Regions from separate parts of the Arthrobacter sp. MYb221 genome, predicted to be linked through region 1. Evidence: predicted binding sites of a transcription regulator. Region 1 holds the regulator's gene; the other holds the start of a gene.
The links. Region 1 encodes LexA, which represses DNA repair genes until DNA is damaged. Its sites were predicted from a motif close to TCGAACANNTGTTCGA; they were not measured.
Positions count from the first base shown of each region.

Region 1 (7,337 bases):
AGGACTCTTCCCTCGTGGCACAAAAGGCGGACTGGTCATCTACCAGCTCAAGGTCTTCCCGCACGATGCCGAACTCATCGAGTCGCTCCGCGCCAAGATCGACAACCCCAACACCATCGCCGGCAACCGTGAACAGCTCAACGAGCTCGTCCACGCCAGCTATCCCAACCACGCCGAGCCCGCCGCATCGGACGAGCCCGCCGCATCGGACGAGCCCGCCCCATCGGACGAGCCCGCCGCATCGGTCGAGCCCGGAACCCCGGTTGCGCCAATGCCACCCACCCCCAAGGAATGGGACGATGCGCCGAGCATGCCCGGTTGGGCCCGCACCCCGGCTGCCGAAGCGACGGAAGCCGAACCACCGAAACCACCCAGCAACCTCGCCCCGCCGCCCGAGCAGCCCTTCGAAGATCTGAGCCCGGCCCTGCGCCACCTGACCGGATTGCTCGCGGTGCTGCGTGCCAATCGCGTTGGCGGCAAAAATCCGGGCGCCGGGCTGATCGCCCCGCAGGTGATCGTGCACCTGAACTACGAGAAAATGCTCGCTGGCGCCGCCAGCTTCGCCAGCACCGAAAATGGCCTGCCGCTGACCGCGGCGGAGGCCCGAACGCTCATGTGCAATGCCGGAATCTACCCGGCGGTGCTGGACGGCAAAGGCCAACCGCTGGATATCGGCCGATCCAAACGGCTCTTTCCGCCGCATATGAAACGCGCCCTGGCCGCCCGCGACCGCGGTTGCCTCTACCCGGGCTGCCGGATGCCGGCCAGCCGCTGCGAGGCGGACCACGTCGATCCATGGGAGGAGGGCGGACAGACCCGCGTGGATCGTGGCGTTCTGCTCTGTCCCATGCATCACCACGCGCGCCATGCCGGGCTTTTCAGCCTCGTGGTGGCCGAGGGCAAACCTCCGGCGGTGCTGCTGCCCAAATTCTTGGACCCCGATCAACAACCGCGACGCAACACCTACTGGTTCTCGGCCGCCGAAGTGCTCGCGGCCTGATCCCGCCCGCTCGATGTGCTCGATGCCGGCGGGCGAAGCGGCTACGCTGGTGCACACAACCGGAGAATTGAGCAGTGGGAGCCGACTCGTGAATGAAGCGCAGCATCAGCCAGGCAACCACGACCCCGAGCACTGGGAGGCCCTGGCCGCGGTGGCAGGCGAGGACCTGCACGCCAGATTCGGCCATCGGCTCATGGGCCTGCCCGGCACCTGGATCGGCTCGCTGCATGCGACGCCTACCGCGCCAGCGCCTGGCAAACGCCCGCGCCCCTGGTCCGAATGGCACTACTGGTGGCAGGCGCACTATCTCGACGCGATCCTCGACGCGGCTTTCCGCGAGCTGCACTCCGGTCACCGGTGCGCGGCCCAGAGGCACTGGCGGCGGGCCAACCAGCTGCTGCGCGGCATCCTGCTGCGCAATTTCGGCCGCTTCCCGAATTACTTCTACGACGACATGGCCTGGTTGCTGCTTGCCAGCCAACGGCTCAATGGGCTGAGCCAGCAGCTCACCGCCCGCCCGGCGCTGCTCGCCACCCTAGCCATGCGTGCACTGGCTCGACAGCTGGTGCGCGGCCAAGACGAGAAGCTCGGCGGCGGGCTCTATTGGTCGCGCAAACGCGACTTCAAGAACACGCCCACCAACGCCCCGGCGGCCCTGTATTTCGCACGCATCGCGGACTTGAGCACCGCCACCGGGCTGCTGGACTGGCTGCGTCGCGAGCTCTACAGAACATCCTCCGGGCTCTACCTCGACGGCATCCGCCTGACCGCCGGCGGCCCGCGCACCGAGGAAGCGATCTACACCTACAATCAGGGCACCGTGCTCGGCGCATTGCTGGCCACCGGGACCGCTGAGCATCTGGCACAAGCCGCCTCGCTGATTCAGGCGATCAACGACCAGCTCGCCACTGCGGCACAGGGCCTGCGCCTGGAATCCGGCGGAGACGGCAATCTGTTCACTGGAATCCTCTGCCGCTACCTGGCGCTCGCCGCGAACGACGAACGTCTGCCCGCTGAGACCCGCCGCACCGCCGCGCGATTGGTCCGCGACACGGCGAGCCAGATCGCGGACCGGGTCGAGACGCAGCTTTCGGCGGCCACCCAACGCTGGACGATCCTCCAGGCGGCCGGGCGCGTGAGCCTGCCGCCGAGCCACCTCAGCGCAAAATAAAAGCCATCCGGTCTCACCGACAAGGGGTGAGGCCGAATGGCTCGTTGGAATAAACTTGCCTGCTACAGCGAGCGCATCACCGACACGACGCGTCCCATCACCGTGGCCGCGTCGCCGAGAATCGGCTCATAACGCGAATTCTGTGGCAACAACCAGGTGTGGCCGTCACGCTGACGGAAGGTCTTCACCGTGGCTTCCTCGTCAAGCAATGCGGCCACAATATCGCCGTTCTCCGCGGTCTGCTGGCGACGGACGACCACCCAGTCGCCATCGCAAATAGCCGCATCCACCATCGAATCGCCCGATACCTTGAGCATGAACAGCTCGCCGTGGCCAACCAGCTGGCGGGGTAGGGAAAAGACGTCTTCGACGGTTTGCTCCGCCAAAATTGGTCCACCGGCGGCGATGCGTCCGACCAAGGGAACCATTGTGGTGTCTGCCGAGGAGCTCAGCTCAATGACCTTCGTGTCCTCAGCGGGTTCCGGCGCGCTCAGCGGCTCGCTGCTTCCCTCGCCGTCCTCTGCAAGCTGCAGCGGAAGCAGAATCTCCATCGCTCGTGGACGCCGCGGGTCGCGACGAATGTACCCAAGCTTTTCGAGCTGACCGAGTTGGTGAGTCACGCTCGAAAGGCTTTTGAGCCCGACCGAGTCGCCAATCTCACGCATCGACGGCGGGTAGCCATTCTTGCCGATCGCACGCTGGATGGTTTCGAGGATCTTTTTCTGACGTATCGTCAGCGAACGGGCGTTCGACCGGGGAGTGCGCTGTGATGCTGACATGTATTTTTGCCTTCCCTTGCATTCGGTCCTCAGTTCGAAGCTACAAACTGTCGGTGCCCAATGTTGTGATGTATTCATTGATCGACTACTTCGAAATCTTAGTTGATCGCAGGGCTTCTTTCAAAGATTTGTTCGAAAACATCTGGACAAGTTCGATCTGGCTCTGTTAGAAAAGATGTACTAGTATCGAACAGGTGTTCGAAGATTGTATTCGAATATTGGTTCGCATCACCCGTAATCGTTGAGGAGAAAAAGTCGTGGCAACTCTGGCACTTCACCCACAGCAGAGCAAGACACCAATGAGGATCCGCATCAATCGTCGCGGTTGGGCAGTACTGGTAGGCATACCGGTCTTCCTGCTCACGATCGCCGCGGCGTTCATGGTCACCATGTTCACCAGCAGCGCCCAAGCGTCCACGGACCTTCCCACCGGCCCGGCGACGGTGGAGGTCACCGTGATTCCCGGTGACACCCTATGGGGGCTGGCCAGCGAGTACGCCGTGGGCTACGAAGTCAACGCGGCGATGAGCCACATTGAGGAATTGAACTCCATCGATGCCGGTGTGTTGTACGCCGGGGACACTTTGGATATCCCGGTACTCTCGAACTAGGTGCCAGCTCACTATTGTTACCTGTTCTTGTCGTGGATTCACCGGCGAGAGTGCCTCAGCATTAGAATTAATGCGTGAATGACCGTAGTGAACTTCTGAGTCAGCTGCCCTTGCGTGAGAATCTCCGCGGGCTATCCCCATATGGAGCGCCACAAATTGACGTCCCCATTCAGCTGAACGTCAACGAGAACACCCATCCATTGCCAGCGACCGTTATCGATGCCATCGCTCAGGAAGTAGCCAAAGCGGCTGCCAGCCTAAATCGTTACCCGGATCGTGAATTTACCGAATTGCGCGAGCTGCTCGCCGACTACCTTGGTCACGGGCTGACCTCCGACAACATCTGGGCCGCAAACGGCTCCAACGAAATTCTCCAGCAGATCCTGCAGGCCTTCGGCGGCCCGGGGCGCAGCCTGCTTAGTTTCGTCCCCACCTACTCGATGTACCCGCTGCTCGCCAGTGGCACCGATACCGAATTCATTGCCGGAAACCGCGCCGAAGATTTCACCCTCTCGGCCGAATCCGCCTCCGCGCAGGTGCGCGAACACCGCCCAAACGTGGTATTCCTGTGCTCCCCGAATAACCCGACCGGAACCGCACTGGGCTTAGACGTCATCGAAGCGGTCTATGAGGCCGCCAGCGAAACGGGCGCCATGGTGATCGTGGATGAAGCCTACGCAGAATTCTCGCTGGCAGGTACTCGATCGGCGCTTACCCTGCTCGAAGGGCGCCAGCGCTTGATCGTCTCGCGCACGATGTCCAAGGCTTTCGGCCTGGCCGGAGCCCGCGTGGGCTATCTCGCGGCGGCCCCCGAGGTGACCGACGCGATTCGCCTGGTGCGTCTGCCTTACCACCTCTCCGCGGTCACCCAGGCAACCGCCATCGCGGCGCTGAAGAACATCGAGCTGCTGCTCGCGCAGGTTGAAGACATCAAGACCCAGCGCGACCGCATCGTGTCCACGCTGATCGATCTCGGCTTGAAGCCATCTGTCTCGGATTCGAACTTCGTTTTCTTCGGCGGACTGGAAGATCCGCACGCCATCTGGCAGGGCCTGTTGGATGCCGGCATCATTGTCCGCGACAATGGAATCAAGGGAACGCTGCGCGTCACCGCCGGCACCGAAGCCGAAACCACCGCCTTCCTGGAGCACCTGGCCTTGTTGCTGGGTGCACAGAAGTAGAATTCACACACAAGCGAAGGAAGACATGTCTGCCGAATTGATTGGCGCTCGTCGCGCCCGGATGGAACGCGAGACCAGCGAATCATCAGTTTTCGTCGAGTTGGACCTGGACGGAACCGGGGTCTCGGAGATCAGCACGAGCGTGCCGTTCTATGACCACATGCTCACCGCCCTGTCCAAGCATTCGCTCATCGACCTGACCGTGCGCGCCACCGGTGACACCCACATCGACGTGCACCACACGGTCGAAGACGTGGCCATCACCATCGGCGAGGTGCTGCGCGTGGCCCTGGGCACCAAGGCGGGCATACGCCGCTTTGGCACCTCCTACGCACCGCTGGACGAGGCGCTGTCCCGTTCGGTCGTTGACGTCTCCGGGCGCCCGTACCTGGTGCACGGCGGGGAACCCGCAGGCCAGGAATACCACCTGATCGGCGGGCACTTCACCGGTTCGATGACGCGGCACGTATTCGAGGCCATCACCTTCCACGCGCAGATCTGCGCGCATATCGAGGTGCTCTCCGGGCGCGATCCGCACCACATCGTCGAGGCCCAATTCAAATCCTTCGCTCGCGCGCTGCGTGAAGCGGTCGAGCCGGACGCCCGCATGGGCGACAAGATCCCATCCACGAAGGGTGCCCTCTAAGTGGCGAAAAAAACTGTCGTCGTCCTCGATTACGGATCCGGCAACGTCCGCTCGGCCGTGCGCGCGCTGGAAGCCGCCGGCGCCGAGGTGGAGCTGACCGCGGATCCAAAAGCGATCTTGGCCGCCGATGGCCTCGTCGTTCCCGGCGTGGGAGCCTACGCCTCGGTGATGGAGCAGCTGACCAAGGTCGGCGCGCTGCGTTGGATCGGCCGCCGCATCGCCGGTGGCCAGCCGGTGCTGGGCATCTGCGTGGGACATCAGGTGTTCTTCGAGCAAGGTGTTGAGCACGGGGTGAAAACCGAAGGCATCGGCGAGTGGCCCGGTGTGGTCGAGCGACTGCAGGCGGAGGTCATTCCGCATATGGGTTGGAATACCGTGCGCCCGCCGGAGAACAGCCGGCTCTTCGCCGGGATCGAGGACGAGCGGTTCTACTTCGTGCATTCCTATGGCGTGCAGAAGTGGGAGTTCGATGTCACCCAACCGGCGATGACCCCGCCCCAGGTGACCTGGTCCACCCATGGCACCGAATTCGTCGCGGCCGTGGAAAACGGTCCGCTGTCCGCCGTGCAATTCCACCCGGAGAAGTCCGGCGACGCCGGGGCCCGCTTGCTGCGCAACTGGTTGGAGACACTTTAGGAAATGTGGGCCATCATCCTGCTAACCCTCGGTGCCTTCCTCGCCGGCGGCGCGATCTCGCTCAAAAGCCAGAAAGCGCATATCTCGTGGATCATCGCATTGTGGGCCCTGGCCGCCGCGGCAATTGTCGCCGGCTGGGTTCAGACTCTCTAGACATTAGCGACAGAAGGAAATTATGAGCGAGCAACCAATTCTTGAACTGCTCCCGGCGGTAGATATCGCCGGCGGCCAAGCCGTTCGCCTGGTGCAGGGCGAAGCCGGGTCGGAAACCGGATACGGCGACCCGCTGGAGGCGGCCCTGTCCTGGCAGCGCGAAGGGGCCGAATGGCTCCATCTGGTGGATCTCGACGCGGCCTTTGACCGCGGCAATAACACCGAGGTGGTCCGCCGCATCGCCGACGAACTGAACATCAAGGTGGAACTCTCCGGCGGCATCCGCGACGATGCCTCGCTGGAGCGCGCCCTGGAATTCGGGGCCACCCGCGTGAACCTGGGGACCGCAGCATTGGAAAACCCCGACTGGACCGCGCGCGTCATCGAACGCTTCGGCGAGCAGATCGCCGTGGGCATGGACGTGCGCGGAACCACCCTGTCCGGCCACGGCTGGACCAAGGACGGCGGCGACCTCTGGGACGTGCTGGCACGCTTGGAAGATGCCGGGTGCGCCCGCTATGTGGTCACCGACGTGACCAAGGACGGCACCCTGCGCGGGCCGAACGTGGACCTGCTGCGCGAAATCTGCGCCAAGACCACCAAACCCGTGATCGCCTCCGGTGGCATCTCCTCGCTGGAAGATCTGCGCGTGCTGCGCGAATTGGTCTCGGAGGGAATCGAAGGGGCGATCATGGGCAAGGCGCTCTACGCGGGCCAGTTCACCCTCGCCCAAGCGCTGGACGTGGCAGGGCGCCGCTAGCCTCCACCATTTTTTGAGCCAGGACCCGAACCAGCGCCCACCGGCCCGGTTCGGGTCTTTTGCCTTCCGCACCGGAGCCGGGGTGCGTGGCAAAGGTCATGAACGGATTTTCGTCGCAGGACTTTCGCATTTGCACCCGGCAGATAGCATAGTTTCATGAGCATTTCGCACCCCGAATCCGATCCCAAACGCCACCTGCCCGGGCATATCGCCGCGGCGTTGGCGCAAGCTGGCAACCGCGCAGATTCTGCCGGCCAAGGCTGGGACGGTCGGGACTTGAGCGGCGAGGAAAATCCGTTGCACAAGTTTGACAAGGACGATGGAGCCGCCGACCCGGCCGTGGTGCAGGCTCTGGCCGAGCTCCGCGCGGGAACCGGAGACGAGGCCGGAGTGCATCGGG
Region 1 covers NZ_PCPW01000020.1:11,549-18,885, forward strand. The annotation lists gene CQ015_RS17525 (DUF222 domain-containing protein) at 1-1,000, shown strand, start outside; gene CQ015_RS17530 (glycoside hydrolase family 76 protein) at 1,089-2,171, shown strand; gene lexA (transcriptional repressor LexA) at 2,234-2,950, opposite strand; gene CQ015_RS17540 (LysM peptidoglycan-binding domain-containing protein) at 3,208-3,561, shown strand; gene CQ015_RS17545 (histidinol-phosphate transaminase) at 3,636-4,742, shown strand; gene hisB (imidazoleglycerol-phosphate dehydratase HisB) at 4,768-5,388, shown strand; gene hisH (imidazole glycerol phosphate synthase subunit HisH) at 5,389-6,024, shown strand; gene CQ015_RS19085 (hypothetical protein) at 6,028-6,177, shown strand; gene priA (bifunctional 1-(5-phosphoribosyl)-5-((5-phosphoribosylamino)methylideneamino)imidazole-4-carboxamide isomerase/phosphoribosylanthranilate isomerase PriA) at 6,200-6,937, shown strand; gene CQ015_RS17565 (SseB family protein) at 7,094-7,337, shown strand, end outside.

Region 2 (7,337 bases), on a different contig from region 1:
CGAGCTTGAAGGCCAGCGCGAGACGTTCGGTGTAGTAGTTCGTCCGCTTGGTTGCCTCTATGACCTTTACGAAACGGCGAAGCAGCGTGTCCGCGTCTAAGGTAGGCACATTTTCAAGTGCTTCGTCGATCTGAGCCAGAGCCTGATCCCGTGCCGAAGTTGAAGCCGCAGCAGAGAGCGAAGGATCGAAGGTGGCATGGAACAAATCGACGATACCGTGTGTCACTGCCGCATTGTTGACCAGGGTCGATGCGATGAATCCGGTGGAATTCGAAATGCCAAGCTGCAAAAGGTAGTGCGCGTAGGCACGAAGCATGGCGACTTCCTGCCAGGTTAACCCTTCACGCAGCACCAGCGCATTGAGCTTGTCCGATTCGGCGGCGTTGCGAACCACGGCAGAGTAGGCGTCGGCAAGTTTGGTTTCGATGGTGGCGAAGTCGATTTCTGGATCAACCTTCAGCCCCATGTCATAGATGTACCGCTCGCCGATACCTTCGGGGTTCAGCTCATACGGGCGCTCATCAACCACATCAAGGCCCAAATCCTGCAGTACGGGCAGGATCCCTGAAAGCAGCAACGGCCGGTCTACAAAGATTTTCATTCGCTTGGTGACAGCGGAATCTTCGTCATTGGCAGCATCGTAGAAGGAAACGACTGGTCCTTGCTGATCCGGAGCATCAAGCTCCTCCAGCAGATCAATGTCGGCCAGTGCATCTTCAATCTCAAATTGCACCTTGTACGCTGCAGGGAATGCGCCGGCCCACGAATTGGCCAGGTGGTTGGCTTCGCCCGGTTCGAGACTATTCCGTGCGGTGTCGGTAATCGCGTCGTTCCAGGAGCGAACTGCCTTGGCGATTCGATTCTCCAACGCCTTGCGATCCACCACCGGGGTCAACCCATGGTGCTGAAGGCGAAGTCGATAGAACAGCCGGACCAAGGCGCCGGCTCCGAGCTGCGCTTCATATTCGGTGGACACCGGATTGAAGCTGGAATCCAGCTCTTTTTCGATACGCTGTCGCACATCGGTGGAGAACCTGTCGCGTGGCAGATACACCATTGCGGTCACAAAGCGCCCGTAGGAGTCAGTGCGCAGGAAGACCGAGGTGCGGCGACGCTCTTGCAGACGCAGAATGCCTAATGCAATTTCGGTCAGGTCGTCTACCGAGATCTGGAACATTTCATCGCGCGGGTAGGACTCTAGGATCGTGACGATGTCCTTGCCGGAGTGCGAGTCTCGGGCGAATCCGGTACTTTTCAGGACCGCTTCGATTTTTTCACGCACCACCGGTACGGTTTTCACACTCGAGGTGTACACCTTGGTAGCAAACAACCCAATGAAGCGACGCTCACCATTGACTTCGCCGCTGGCATCGAAGCTCTTAACCCCCACATAGTCCAGGTAGACTCCGCGGTGCACGGTGGAACGCGAGTTCGCTTTGGTGATGATCAATGCGCGCTTGTCGCGGGCCGTCGCGCGGCCACGCTTGGTCAGGTGCTGTGGGCCCTGGTCCTCCAGGGATCGCATGAGCCCTAGACCGCTTCCTTCACGGGCAACGAGTACGTCTTCCCCGTGCTCCGTGGTCAGATAGTAGTCGCGGTAGCCCAAGAAGGTGAAACGACCGTCCGACATCCAGTTCAGCAGCTCTACCGCTTGGTCGAGATCGGCAATCTCGCCTGCATTGGCGGTCTGCGGCAGCGTCTGGGCAATGCTCTTTGCACGATCCAGCATTGCGGGCCAGTCCTGCACGGCAACCCGCACGTCGGCAAGGACCTTCAGCAAATTTTCAACGATCGTCACTGCTTCATCGTCGGAGAGGTCGCGTGCGACTTCTACCGAAATCCAGGATTCAACCTTGGTATGGGTGTCGAGCGAGGTCAGCGTGCTGAGATCCGACAAGGCAGCCGTATCGCCACTGGCAACGTGCTGCAACCCCGTGTGCGACAGCTTTTTGATCAGTCCGGTGTCTCGATCGCGGGAGACCACGAAAGTCGGGTGCACGACGAGCTGAATTGGGGCTGAAAGCCGGACCAGTTCCGCGGTGACCGAATCAACCAAGAACGGCATATCGTCGGTGACGATATGTACCACCGAAACACCATTGTTGCGGGTAATAGATACATTGGCCGTATCAACGTCGCGGCCATATCCGATTTCCAAGTGTGCGGCTACTCGCGCCTCGAGCTCGTCGGGCGTAAACGCCGCGACATCTTCTCTAGCGATTTGGCCATAGTACTCGCTCACCAACTGCGAGGTGAGTGTCGCATCCATAAATGATTCTGACATGCTGGATTCCGACGAGTTCAAGTGAACGCCTCCAAGAACGAAGTTCTAATTAATCCGCGTCTTTGCGGATCTCCGATAGAAACCACACTACCGTGTTTTCGAGTACCAAAGTTCAAGGTTTCAGCCGATTCGACGACTCAGTCGCTTCCGTCTCTTTTCCGTGGATTTAATGCCCAGCAAACCCCGTATTTCAGTACGCAATGTACTCTTAGGGGCGATTTCAGCCAAGGGCGATCCGGCTAGTAGCGCCGCATTGCAGCTCACCACGTCTTGGGGCAGGTATCCAGCGATGCAATGATTGGGCCCGAACCGATCCCAGGTTTCCAGGAGACGCCGTTTGGGGCTATGCCCGGTATTCGCAGCACCGAGTTTATTGAAAACAATCTGCAGACTCACTCCGGGGACTTGATCTTCCAATTCATCGATCGCTCGAAGGGCGCGCGGGATCCCTACGCTATCTGCGGCGACAACCATAAATACTTCATCCGAACAGCGAAGCATCTCCACGGTGACCGCGTTGCGCTGAGGCGCTTGGGTGTCAAAGCTCAGTTGTTCGTCCATTTCCACCTGCGATGCGACATCAAGCACCACCAAATCATTGTGTTCACGCAAGACACTTGTCGCACGACGTAGCGCAGAGGCCCTCACCTCCGGCCACCTGCTTGACCGGGGCAGACCGGTCGCTACTTTGAGTATCGCAGTACCAACTTCGACGCTCAAGCAAGTTGCATCCAACCTTGCAGGTTCGCGTGATCCCGAGTCAATCACGCGACAAAGCTGCGCGATAGATGCGGATTCATCGAGCAGACCCAGCTGTATGGAAATGGACGCGGCAAAAGTATCGGCGTCCAGTATCACCACCGTTTTTCCTGAGAGCGCGGCTTCCACAGCGTAGTTCAGCGCCACCGTGCTTCGGCCCGGTGCACCCGCCGCGCCCCAAAAGCAGACAATTTTTCCGGTCGACAATGTCGCTTGCGCGGAGGCCTCGGTGACCTGTGCTTCGTCTAACTCATCGGGATGCGTCAATTCACGAAGCGCCTGCACCACGAGTAGTTCTAGCTCCAGCATTGGAACGCTCTCAATTACTTCGAGCATTCCTTGGGTGGTGCCACCGCTTCGAGGTTTTTCGTCCAGCAGTACCAGCACCGTTTGTTGCGAAATCACCGCGTCGATCTGTTCCAGTGGCGGCAGCAGCTCCCGACCGGACACCAACAGCACGTCTGTTGCGCCCACCGCACAGGCCGCAACGGCCTCCGCAATATCTTCACATACGCGAGTGACCATCAACTCGCCGCGATACCCTTCGATTTGGCGGACAACGTGTTCACCATTTCCCAAGACCACCACCGAGATACTCATTGCTGGGTACCGGCTGGATTGTAGATCACGATAATTCTCGATTCGTTAGCCAAGGCTTGAAGCAATGGCTCGAGATGGTCGGGTTCGACGAGCAGCTCCAGATTGGTACCGTTTTGATTCACGAGTCCCCCTGCGCGGGCAACCCGTGCAGAGACTTCCACCATGCTTGCCAACTGTTCTGGAACTCCGTACGCCGAACCGCCCTTTTCACGTTGGGCAATCCATACATCGACGAAACTACCCGGGGTAATCGCCGGCGTAAGATCCGCTGGCAGATCAATATTGATTGGCCGGCGGGAGCCCAATTCGTTGTGCGTAATGGAGTCGTTCGGGATGAACTCACCGGCTCCAATGAAGGTATTGGCGCGGGCGTTGGTAATGAGCTCCGGATTCGCTTCGAGGTATTGAACACCGGATTCCCCGAGTTTCACATTCTCAGTTCGAAGATTTTGCGTCGAGAGTTCTTCTCCCAGAGTGATGTTTGCTCCGGCTACATAAACCTCTGTGGTGTGGTTCAGTTCGCGCACGAGATAAACCGTGCCAACCACTGAAGCCACGACCAGGACCGCGCCCAGGGCCAATCTCGGGTCCTTCCACGTCGGTCGCTTTACTCGCGGTGCGCTAGCAGAACGGGTCGTGCCGGTGTTCTGTTCGCCGCTCATGCTCTGTCCTTTGCCCGCGCTAGCTACTTGTTTCGAGAGCCTACGACAAGTTTCGGTTGGTGTGAAGACCTATTCCGGGGCCTGTGGATTATTAGACATCGACGACTTGGACCCAGCCGACCGTATCTAGCGGCAGGAGCTGATAGCCGGTGATACTGCGATCACGCGCGTAATCGTCTCTGGGATGAAGCGCAATGATGAGAAAGTCTTTACCTACCTGCGACAAGGTTCCTTCGGCTATTGGCTTGCCGTTGATGTCATATGCCAAGGTTCGTTGGCGATCACGCAGCACGCCGCGAACCACGGTGGAGAACTTTACTGGCGATAAGCGCCCTGCGAGGTTAGAACCGATCTGATTCATTTCCAGTGAACGCAGCGCCAAATTCTTCACCAGCCAACGCTTGCCTTCATTTTCGAGGCAGAAATATTCTCTACCGATGGGGCCAAGCCTTGCGTTTATTTCGTATTCGCCGGCCAGCTTCAGGGCAACTGCCGATCCTTGAAGCCGAAGCAAGCGCTCATGCATTTGCTCTGTAGCTCGTTCGATACGAATACATTCCGCTACCTCTTCGCGGAACTGTGCCGCCAGTTGGGCTTCGGCCTGGGCCTCAAGATCTTCAAAAAGGGAATCCCATCGCATGCGCCCACTGTACGAGAGAAGAGTTTTTCGGGAAACCCTCTTCCATAAAATCAATTAAAGTGTCATCATCTATATCTAACTATAGCAAACTGCATCAAATTACATAAAAAGAGGCGAGATGGATGTTCCGCTTAAGGAAGACTTTCATGGTCGGTCTGCTGACTGGTGCAACGTTGGTCATCCTGTTGGCCTTGGCCGAATGGGCCGTACGTTCACGGCCCCACTTCGATCCAGCTGGCGACCTGTCGCAGAACTTGCTGGTGTTATTTCTGCTTGGCACCGGAGTCCTCTTTGGTGCGTACCTGATTTTTTATGCTCTCCTGCGCGCGGCAATTAACGCGGCACGCCACGGGCATGGCGGCTTCTTGGAATTGTTGATCCGGTTGGCCCCAAGCTTGGCTCACCGTGCAGTGGGCCCGATCTTAGGAACAACGTTGGCACTGTCCGGAACCGGCATTGCCAACGGCGCGACGACTCCTCACCCGGATATCTCGCACCACCAAACCGGGGAGCTGGCATCTTTGCCACACAGCCCAGAAACTGCCTCAGCACAGCCAAATACCGAAATCCCAACACCGGGCTGGTTTCCTGGCTCACTGAGCATTCCTATGAACCGACTTCTGGGATCCGGGAATGACCGAAAAAGTGCCTCTGCGCAACCGGATCATGTAGTCGTCGCATCTGGACAAACCTTATGGAGCATCGCCAACGACTTGCTCAACAGACACGGATCGCCTGCCGAGATTGCCGAGCTTTGGCCGCAAATATATGAGTTGAACCGCCAGGTGATCGGGGAGGACCCAAATCTGCTGCGGCTTGGTATCGAACTGCAGTTGCCCAAAACCGACTAGGGAGGAAAACACCGTGAGCATCGAGTCAGAGCTGCTTGCCAACCGGACAAGAAATAGCAGGGCAGGCAGCTGCCCAAACACACCGCTACGCTTCACCGCAGAACATCGCCAGCCCAGCGCCAACAGATCGCCACAGCAAATTTCGTTGGCCATGGATCGCATATTTCATCGACCGGCGATTGCACCATCCGAGCGCAAGACCGTCGTCGAACTCTCTCATGCGGTGTCCCGAGCAGTCTTCGAGATCATCGCTGGATATCGTTCGGTGAGCCAATTGGCTTTTGTCATGGACCCCGAATGCGTAAAAAAGCTTCGTTCGCAGGCAATTCTGCAAACCGGTGGCTACACCGTCCAGCCGATGCCGGGCACCAGCCACGGCGAGGTACGTTCGCTGCATTTGTGGCCTACGATATCCGGTGCCTACGAATGCTCGGTCATCGTGGCCTTTAAACACCGCGTCCGCGCCGTAGCTCTCAGAATTGAGCCATGGCACGGACGATGGCAAATCACCAGTGTGGAAATGCTTTAGCGGCGCTTACTTTTCTTGTTCTTTTTGGCCGGGTTCGAAGCTTGCTTGGCCTGGGTACTGGCTTCGCCGTCCTCGTCAGGCCCGGTGAACTGCAAGTTCTTCGGAACGGCCGGTTCGCCCACTGCACCGGAGGATTCCTGACTCGTTTCCGATCCGGCTGGCACGTCGAGGTTGAAGAGTGTTCCGATGCTTTCTTCACGGATGGATTCCATCATGGTCTGGAACATGGTGTATCCCTCGCGCTGGTATTCAACCAACGGATCGCGCTGAGCCATGGCACGCAGACCGATGCCTTCCTTGAGATAGTCCATCTCGTACAGGTGCTCTTGCCACTTGCGACCGATCGTGGAAAGCACGACGCGGCGTTCGAGATCTCGCAAGACCTCGGAGCCGATGGCCTTTTCGCGCAGTTCATACTGGTACTTAGCGTCCGAGAGGATCTCGGTTTCAAGGAACTGTGGAGTTAGATGCCCAACGCCGTGCACCTCCTCGACCACTTCATCGACAGTGAGGCCGATCGGGTAAAGCTGCTTGAGGTTTGTCCACAGCTGCTTCAGGTCCCAATCATCCGGGTTGCCAACCAGAGTGACCTCGTTGACCATGGATTTCACGACGTCTTCGAGGAAGTGGCTGACCTTCTCGTCGATATTCTCGCCTTCTAGGATCGCGCGACGGTCGGCGTAGATTGCTTCACGCTGACGGTTCATCACGTCATCGTATTTCAGCACGTTCTTACGCTGTTCGGCGTTTACTCCCTCGACCTGCGCCTGCGCGGACTCGATGGCCTTGGAGACCATTTTGGATTCCAGGGCCACCTCGTCTGGCATCGACGGATTATTCATGATGCGTTCAGCCATGCCGGAGTTGAACCGCCGCATCAGGTCATCGGTCATCGAGAGGTAGAAACGGGACTCACCCGGGTCACCCTGACGACCCGCACGACCACGCAGCTGGTTGTCGATACGCCGCGATTCGTGGCGCTCGGTGCCAAGCACGTACAGCCCACCGAGCG
Region 2 covers NZ_PCPW01000003.1:275,147-282,483, forward strand. The annotation lists gene CQ015_RS05775 (NAD-glutamate dehydrogenase) at 1-2,284, opposite strand, end outside; gene CQ015_RS05780 (hypothetical protein) at 2,405-3,643, opposite strand; gene CQ015_RS05785 (hypothetical protein) at 3,640-4,224, opposite strand; gene CQ015_RS05790 (hypothetical protein) at 4,397-4,945, opposite strand; gene CQ015_RS05795 (LysM peptidoglycan-binding domain-containing protein) at 5,137-5,796, shown strand; gene CQ015_RS05800 (Rv3235 family protein) at 5,810-6,325, shown strand; gene secA (preprotein translocase subunit SecA) at 6,322-7,337, opposite strand, start outside.
Region 2: the regulator LexA is predicted to act here: its motif matches at 4,961-4,976, upstream of CQ015_RS05795 (LysM peptidoglycan-binding domain-containing protein).